DNA from 2 places in the Cohnella hashimotonis genome. Region 1 is predicted to be linked to the other one. Evidence: riboswitches for the same ligand, from Rfam matches in the RefSeq annotation. Region 1 holds a riboswitch; the other holds the start of a gene.
The links. A riboswitch is a leader RNA that binds a small molecule or an ion and turns the genes downstream of it on or off. The one in region 1 is predicted to bind cyclic di-AMP.
Positions count from the first base shown of each region.

Region 2: another riboswitch for cyclic di-AMP. It lies ahead of KB449_RS31150 (resuscitation-promoting factor); the one in region 1 lies ahead of KB449_RS26755 (APC family permease).

Region 1 is NZ_JAGRPV010000001.1:6,728,196-6,731,983, reverse strand. Features, by position in the region: gene KB449_RS26760 (M4 family metallopeptidase) at 1-752, shown strand, start outside; cyclic di-AMP (ydaO/yuaA leader) riboswitch at 1,013-1,170, shown strand; gene KB449_RS26755 (APC family permease) at 1,271-3,088, shown strand; gene KB449_RS26750 (galactose-binding domain-containing protein) at 3,725-3,788, shown strand, end outside.
Region 2 is NZ_JAGRPV010000001.1:7,817,966-7,821,753, forward strand. Features, by position in the region: gene KB449_RS31150 (resuscitation-promoting factor) at 268-1,419, opposite strand; cyclic di-AMP (ydaO/yuaA leader) riboswitch at 1,731-1,942, opposite strand; gene KB449_RS31155 (TatD family hydrolase) at 2,097-2,894, opposite strand; gene KB449_RS31160 (HD domain-containing protein) at 2,976-3,788, opposite strand, start outside.

The sequences.
Region 1 (3,788 bases):
TTAACGGCATTTATGTCACCAAACGCATCAGCATCGACGCTCCGGCCGCTGCGGGGGAGGTAACGGCGCTGACGTACGATTCCGTGTCCGGACAGCTCGCGTTCGTCCCCGCGGCGATCTCCGTCTCCGAGGGCCGGCTGACGGCGGCGATCCGGACGCCGCACAACAGCCTGTATGTGCTGGCGCAGACCGGCAAGTCCTTCGCCGACATCGCGACCCACCCCGATCGCGCCGCGATCGAAAAGATGGCAGCCAAAAAGCTCGTGCTCGGCGCCGGAGCAGGACGGTTTCAACCGGACCGGACGGTGACGAGAGCCGAATTCGCGGCCTTGCTCGCGAGAGCGCTCGGTCTGCAGACGCTGCCCGCAGCGCCTGCGTTCGCCGACGTGAAGGCAGGCGCCTGGTATGGCGCGCCGGTAACAACGGCGGTGAGCGCGGGCCTGATCTCGGGGTACGGCAACGGGAGCTTCGGTCCGGGCGGCGTCATCAATCGTCAAGAGTTGGCTGTCATGCTTGGCAGAGCGATCGCTTATGCGGGTGGGCTGCCTAAGGATGCTGGGAAGGCAAGCTCCGGCGCTTCTGTCGATGCGGCGAAGATTCCCGCCTGGGCTGCCGCCGACGCGCAGGCGCTGCTCGCTGCAGGCATTATGCGGAACAGAGCGGACGGCTCGTTCGCGCCTGCAGCTCCGGTTACCAGGGCCGAGGCTGCCGTATCGCTCATGCGGATGCTGGAAAGGCTGCAGCTCATTTAAAGTCTTTTTCGAAATAACGCCCTGTCCTCCTGTTTGCCGGGAGGCGGGGCGATTTTTTTCGATTCTCATCCAAACGCGGAAAGCCGAAGGCGTAGAAACTTCAATAAATCGAGCGCGAACGTGCGCGACTGCGATAATGCAAGAGCCGTATGAATGTAACCGTTCTCTTGCCGTGTTAAAAGGCTGCCGCGCTGTTTCATCCCCTTCGGCGGCAGTTTACATGAAGATGGAACGTAACGTATGATTCATTTCGTGATTCAACATCCTAATCGCTGAATCCCGCACAATGCGGGAACGGGGGAACCAACCGGGTGCCGCACATGCGCCCAGGGGTGAATCGCTTGGCTATGCCAGGCGTAGGGCTGCTTGCCGGGCCCGAATCCGACAGCTAACCTCGCAAGCGTCCGGAAGAGGAACCTGCGCCGCTATTCGCTTAAGAATAAGCTGCGGGAGATCCTTTCCTGCGGCTTTTTTTTGATGCATTTCCGCGGTGCCGGTACAGCAAAGGAGATAACCCCATGGTCAGCAAAGTTAAAAGGCTACTGATCGGCAGACCGATGAAAAGCGCGGAGATCGAAGGCGCCAAGCTGGGAAAATTCAAGGCGCTGGCCGTCTTGTCGTCCGACGCGCTGTCGTCTGTCGCGTACGGTACGGAGCAGATTCTGATCGTCCTCATGGCGGCAGGCTTCGCGGCTGTCTGGTACTCGGTGCCGATCTCGCTGGCGGTGCTCGGCCTTTTATTTATTCTCATCCTGTCTTATCGCCAGACCATTTATGCCTATCCGGCCGGCGGCGGCGCCTATATCGTGGCCAAGGACAATCTCGGCATCTCCACGGGACTTCTGGCCGGAGGCTCGCTGCTGGTCGACTATATATTGACCGTTGCGGTCAGCTCGTCCGCAGGGACGGACGCGATCACGTCGGCTTTCCCTTCGCTGCACGAACATCGCGTCCTTATCGCGCTCGTCATCATCCTGATCCTGACCGTCATGAACCTCCGCGGCGTGACCGAGTCCGCGTCTGTGCTCGCGACGCCGATCTATCTGTTCGTTGTTGCCATCTTCGTGCTCATCGCCGTCGGCATCATCAAGTATGCAACGGGCGGCGCACCCGCTCACGTGCCGGAATTCGGCGCTGCGGTGTCCAACGTCAGCCTCTTCCTGCTGCTCAAGGCTTTTAGCTCGGGCTGCTCGGCGCTCACGGGCGTCGAGGCCGTGTCCAACGCCATTCCCAACTTCAAGAAGCCGGCCGAACGCAACGCCGCCGCTACGCTGATCATGATGGGCACGATCCTGGGCGCGATGTTTATCGGCATCAGCTTGCTCGCTTACTGGTACGGCGTGGCGCCGGACGAAAAGCAGACGGTCGTCTCGCAAATCGCCGAATCGACGTTCGGGCGGGGCACGATCTACTACGTCATTCAAGCGCTGACTGCGCTGATTCTCGTGCTGGCGGCGAATACGGCGTATTCCGCGTTCCCGCTGCTGGCGTTCATGCTGGCCAAGGATAAATACATGCCGCACGCCTTCATGGTTCGCGGCGACCGGCTCGGCTACTCGAACGGCATTATTTTCCTCGGCGTATTCTCCGCGCTGCTGGTCATTATTTTCCACGGCAACACCGAGAACCTGATCCCGCTATACGCCGTCGGCGTCTTCATCCCGTTCACGCTGTCGCAGCTCGGCATGATGGTGCGGTGGATCCGGCTCCGTCCGCAAGGTTGGGTGACGCGCCTGATCGTCAACACGATCGGCATGCTGACGACGCTGAGCATCACGCTCATCTTCATTTTCACCAAGTTCACGCATGTGTGGATGGTGTTCGTCTTCCTGCCGGTCGTCATGTGGACATTTTTCGCCATCGCGCGCCACTACCGCAACACCGCCGACGAGCTTCGCATCGACCCGACCAAGGAGAAGCCGTGCATCAAGGGCAGCACGATCGTCGTGCCGGTCGCGGGGGTCACCCGCGTCGTCATGAATTCGCTCAGCTATGCCAAGTCGCTGACCGACAACGTCGTTGCCGTCTACGTCGGCTTCGATGACGAGGAGATCGAGCGCATGGAAAAAAGATGGGCCGACTGGGATCCCGGCGTCCGGCTCATCACGCTGAGATCCAGCTATCGCAGCATTATCCGCCCGATCATGAAGTTCATCGACACAATCGAGTGGAAAACCGCCGAAACGGACCACATCACCGTCCTCATCCCGCAGTTCATCGCCAAGCACTGGTGGCAGCACATTTTGCACAATCAGTCGAGTCTGCTGCTCCGCGCTTATCTGTACAACCAGAAGGACGTCATCATCGCGACCGTGCCTTACCATTTGCGCCGCTGACGTCCATCGTGAGCCATCCAACCGTCTCGTCCGCGATTTTGCGGGCGAGTCGGTTTCGTTTCGGGCAAAATCAATCGACAGGGCACTGTTATGGCGCCATACAATGCCTAACCCCGCCGGATAACGATGTGCGGCATCGTTATTCCGTGCGCTGAGGCCGATTTTCGACCAATAAGAATGTGCCGCATCGCTATATCGCCCAACCTGCGCACGAACCGCGCCACCCGCCAAACGCCACCCCGCAAGCACCGTCACACCAATCACCATCACACCAATCACCATCACACCAAGCACCATAACACCAAGCACCATAACACCAAGCACCATAACACCAAGCACCATAACACCAAGCACCATCACGCCAAGCACCATCACACCCAGCGCCACCACGCCAGGTTCCGCAACGCTTTCTGTGGTCTCGGTCCCACCACGCCGATGAATCGTAATTCCGCACACACATCGCATAGGAATGTACATCGTCGGACTGGCTTGTAAGCGCTTATAATTTAAAGGAAGCATCATCCATATTCGGGAGGAGGAGGTTTGTGGCAGCGCGGGCTTTATCGGGCATCTCTGATCAGCCGCCCAGGTCGGAAGGGAAAAAAATCGAGTTATCCATTTAAAAGGAGGCAGATGATGTTCATGCAACTGCATACGGGGAAACGGAAGCCGTGGACGGCTTCTTTGCTGGCTCTCGCGC
Region 2 (3,788 bases), 1.1 Mb from region 1:
CGTTGTCGTTGCCGTTCGTTGTCGTTGCCGTTCGTTCGCATCGTTCTTCCCGTTCAGTCCGTTCCCATCGTTCTTCCCGTTCAGTCCGTTCGCATCGTTCCGTATGCCCTATTATAGCCCACATCCCGCAAATGACAAAGGGAAGGGGCATAGGCCCCTTCCCAGGACGCAGCGACCCGACCAGGCCGCCGCCAAAAAAACTTGACCGCTCCGACATAATACAGACACAAAATTAACAATAGCGGGTAAAGATGACTAAGAAGCTTTTCAGTCGGCCGACGGCTTAACCGGACCGATGACGTATACGGTGTTACCGCGTTTCTTGCCGAACTTATTCGCATATCTCTCGCTGTCGTAGTACACGTCGATCTTCTTGCCCTTGATCGCGCTGCCCGTGTCTTCCGCGCGGCGGAAACCGATGCCCTCGATGTAGACCCACCAGCCCAAAGGCACGACATCCGGATCGACGGCAATCGTGCGTCCTTCGGATACTCTGGTACCGGAGGCTGTGATGCCGTAGCCCACGTCTCCTACGTCCTTGCCCGTCGAAGCCGGACCCGCGGAATAAGCGGTTAACGTAACCCCGGACAATACGCTCTTCACCTTCACGGATTTACCGTTCAATTGGAGCGTCTTTACATTGTCCGACGCCTTGTTGTAGGCGAGCGATACGACAGCCGCTTTTTTCTTCGCGCCGACGGCTACGACTTGCTGCACGATCGGCTGATCAAGCGATTTGTAGACGAGCTGTTCATTAACGAGCTTGCCGTCTTCGTAGACGCGCTCGAATTTTTTCACCAACAAGCCTTGCTTGCCCGTCTGCACGACCTTCGTCTTGCCGACCAGCAAGTTTTTATCCGCTGTCTTGACGACTTTGTACGCCATCGGATGCTCGGTCGTAACGACCTCCCGGGTGACGCGGACGACTTTCACCTGCAGACCCTCGTCGATCTTCGACGTAAGGGCCGGCGTGACTTTGTCTTCGGCGGAGAGCGCGATGCCTTCGTTCTTGAGCAGATCGCCCACCGTCTTGACTGTTGTATATTTGGTCTCTTTCTTCCCGTCTGCGACGAGCTGTACGCTCATAGCCCGATCGATGACGACTCGCGTGCCGTCCTCAACCGAGGACGTGAGCGCTGACGACAACCGATCGTTTGGACCGACCGTGATGCCCATCTCCTTCAGCAAGGCGGAGACATCGGAAGTACGGGTTTGGATGACGGTAGATTTCCCGCCGTCCACGACGGTCACGCTCTTGGCGGACGCGCCGTGTAGCAGCATGATGAGACAGATGGTAAGAGCAAAGGACAAAATTGCGCTCAAGAGAATCAAACGCAGATGCTCATGCAACCATCGCGCTGCGGTAAGCTTGCCGGTCGGTCGTGGATCATGGGTCCCTTGGAGGGGAATTGCACCCATTTTCTCGTTCCTCCTTCATAGCCTCGCCGTCGACTGTTTTACATGATATTCGTCTGACGCGACTATCCATTTGTGATAACGGCGCTGGAAGCTTAGTGTGGAGCGGCTTGCACACTAGCGAATTGCGCCGCCTTGCCCAGCTGTGGAGGCATATCATGCGCCTGCCATTCATCCCGTAGTTGCCTCCGTGGAGCGGTCTTTGCGGCTATCTGCACCGAATGCGTAAATTCGGGCACAAAAAAAGCCTGCGACAGAGGGCCTGGTCGTGGCTTCCGCTCAACTGGACGAGGGACGATGGGGCGGCACGAGGTTACCTCTCTCTACTACGCTTGCGAGGTTAGCTGTCGGGTTCGGGCGTCGAGAGTTGCCCTAAGCAATCGGTCGGTAAGCCGTCAGCCGGACGGCACCCGTCGTTCGCCATTCACCCCAAGATTGCTCGGACCGCTGGGACATCGGCAAGCGCCGATATCGTCCGCGTCGGGTCCCCCGCTCTCCCCACTGGGAGATTAAGCGCACTGGAAAAGGAATGTCATATTCGGACTTCTGGATTAGATAATAACCCGCCTGCCCCAAAGGTGTAAAGAACGTGCAAAGAGCGAATTTCAGCGTTTTAAGGCAAATTTAAGCCAAATTTTTAGGATTTCAGAAGCAAAAGCTAGTTTTTTCTTAGAAAATATTTATTTTTCTGCGTTTGTTGGCGCTTTTTCTTCGAGTCGGAAACAGACACGTGCATTTCGATCCGTAATTTCTTCTATTTTTTCCCTAGAAAGGCCTGTGATTTCCGCAGCGGAATCGGCTACGAATTGCACATAAGACGACTCATTTCGCTTGCCTCGATAGGGGTGGGGGGTAAGGTACGGAGCATCTGTCTCAATCAGCAATCGGTCCAGGGGGACACGCGCCAAAACCTCTTTGGGAACGCGCGCGTTTTTGAAGGTGACCGGTCCTCCGAAGGAGATATAGAAGTTCATGTCCAAACATTGCTTGGCCGTCTCCCAGCTGCCGGAATAGCAGTGCATGATGCCCCCGATCTCGGCCGCTCCTTCTTCGCGCAGAATACGGATGACGTCTTCATGAGCGTCCCGATTGTGAATGACGATCGGCATGCCGATCCGCTTCGCAAGCCGGATCTGTTCGCGGAATACGAGCTGTTGGACATCCTTGGGCGAAGTATCCCAATAATAGTCGAGTCCGATCTCGCCGATCGCTACGACCTTCGGATGACTGCATAGCGACTCGATCCAGGCCAGATCCTCCTCCAAGCGCATATCGGCTGCATCCGTCGGGTGCCAGCCTACGGCGGCATAGATGAAATCGTGCTTTTCGGCCAATGCGATGGTCGTCGGGATCGTCTCCCGGTTGAAGCCGATATTCACGATGTTGCCGACGCCCGCTTCCTTGGCGCGAGCGATCGTTTCTTCCCGGTCTTCATCGAACTTTGGCGAATCCAGATGAGCGTGCGTATCAAAGAGCATTTCGTAGAAGTCTCCTTTTGCGAAGTTTTTATTATTGGGTGGCCAAGCGGAGCTTGCCGGGACGACTTCCCGGATAAGGGACTACAAACCCAGCATCTCGCGGATCTCTGGCTTTAGGCGATTGACGTGAGGCAGCACCAGGTCTTCGGGATAATAGATATAATACTTCCCGGTATGAAGTCCCGCGATCGAGCGAACGATATCGCTTTTCAGGGATATCTCGGTCAATCGGTCTTTTTCGTCCAGCACGAGGACGGGGGTTTTTTCTTTGGGCTCGGGATCCGGCGATCCTGGCTTGTACACGTCGTAGGGAAGGTTCGTCGGGGTGTCCATCTGAAGGTGGTAATCCGGATGCAGACCGATCCTTTCCCATTGCTCCCGCAGCTCCTCCTCCAGTGTTTCGTGCGGATTGTCGAGGGGTACATACTTGTACAACCGGCGGTTTAAGAATCGTTTACATAAGTCTGCCAGTATCTCGTCTTCTTCGTCCGCCCATTGGCCGAACGCAGTCTGAACCATCGCTTCATCCAGGGCCAGGTAGTCCCGCAGTCCGATCGTGCCGTTCAACAACTGCGCTAGCGGCGGCAGCAGGAATTTGAACGCATGGCCCTCGCGGAACAATTCGCGCGCCCTCATGAAAATTTGCCTCAGTACGATATCCGAACTGCGCGTTACGGGATGGAAGTAGATCTGCCAGTACATCTGATATCTCGACATCAGATAATCTTCTACCGCATGCATCCCGCTCTCCTTCACCACGATACGTCCACGATAAGGACGCAGCACGCGCAAGATTCGATCGAGGTCGAAGGTACCGTAGTTCACGCCCGTGAAGTACGCATCCCTGAGCAAATAATCCATCCGGTCCGCGTCCATCTGGCTGGACACGAGGCT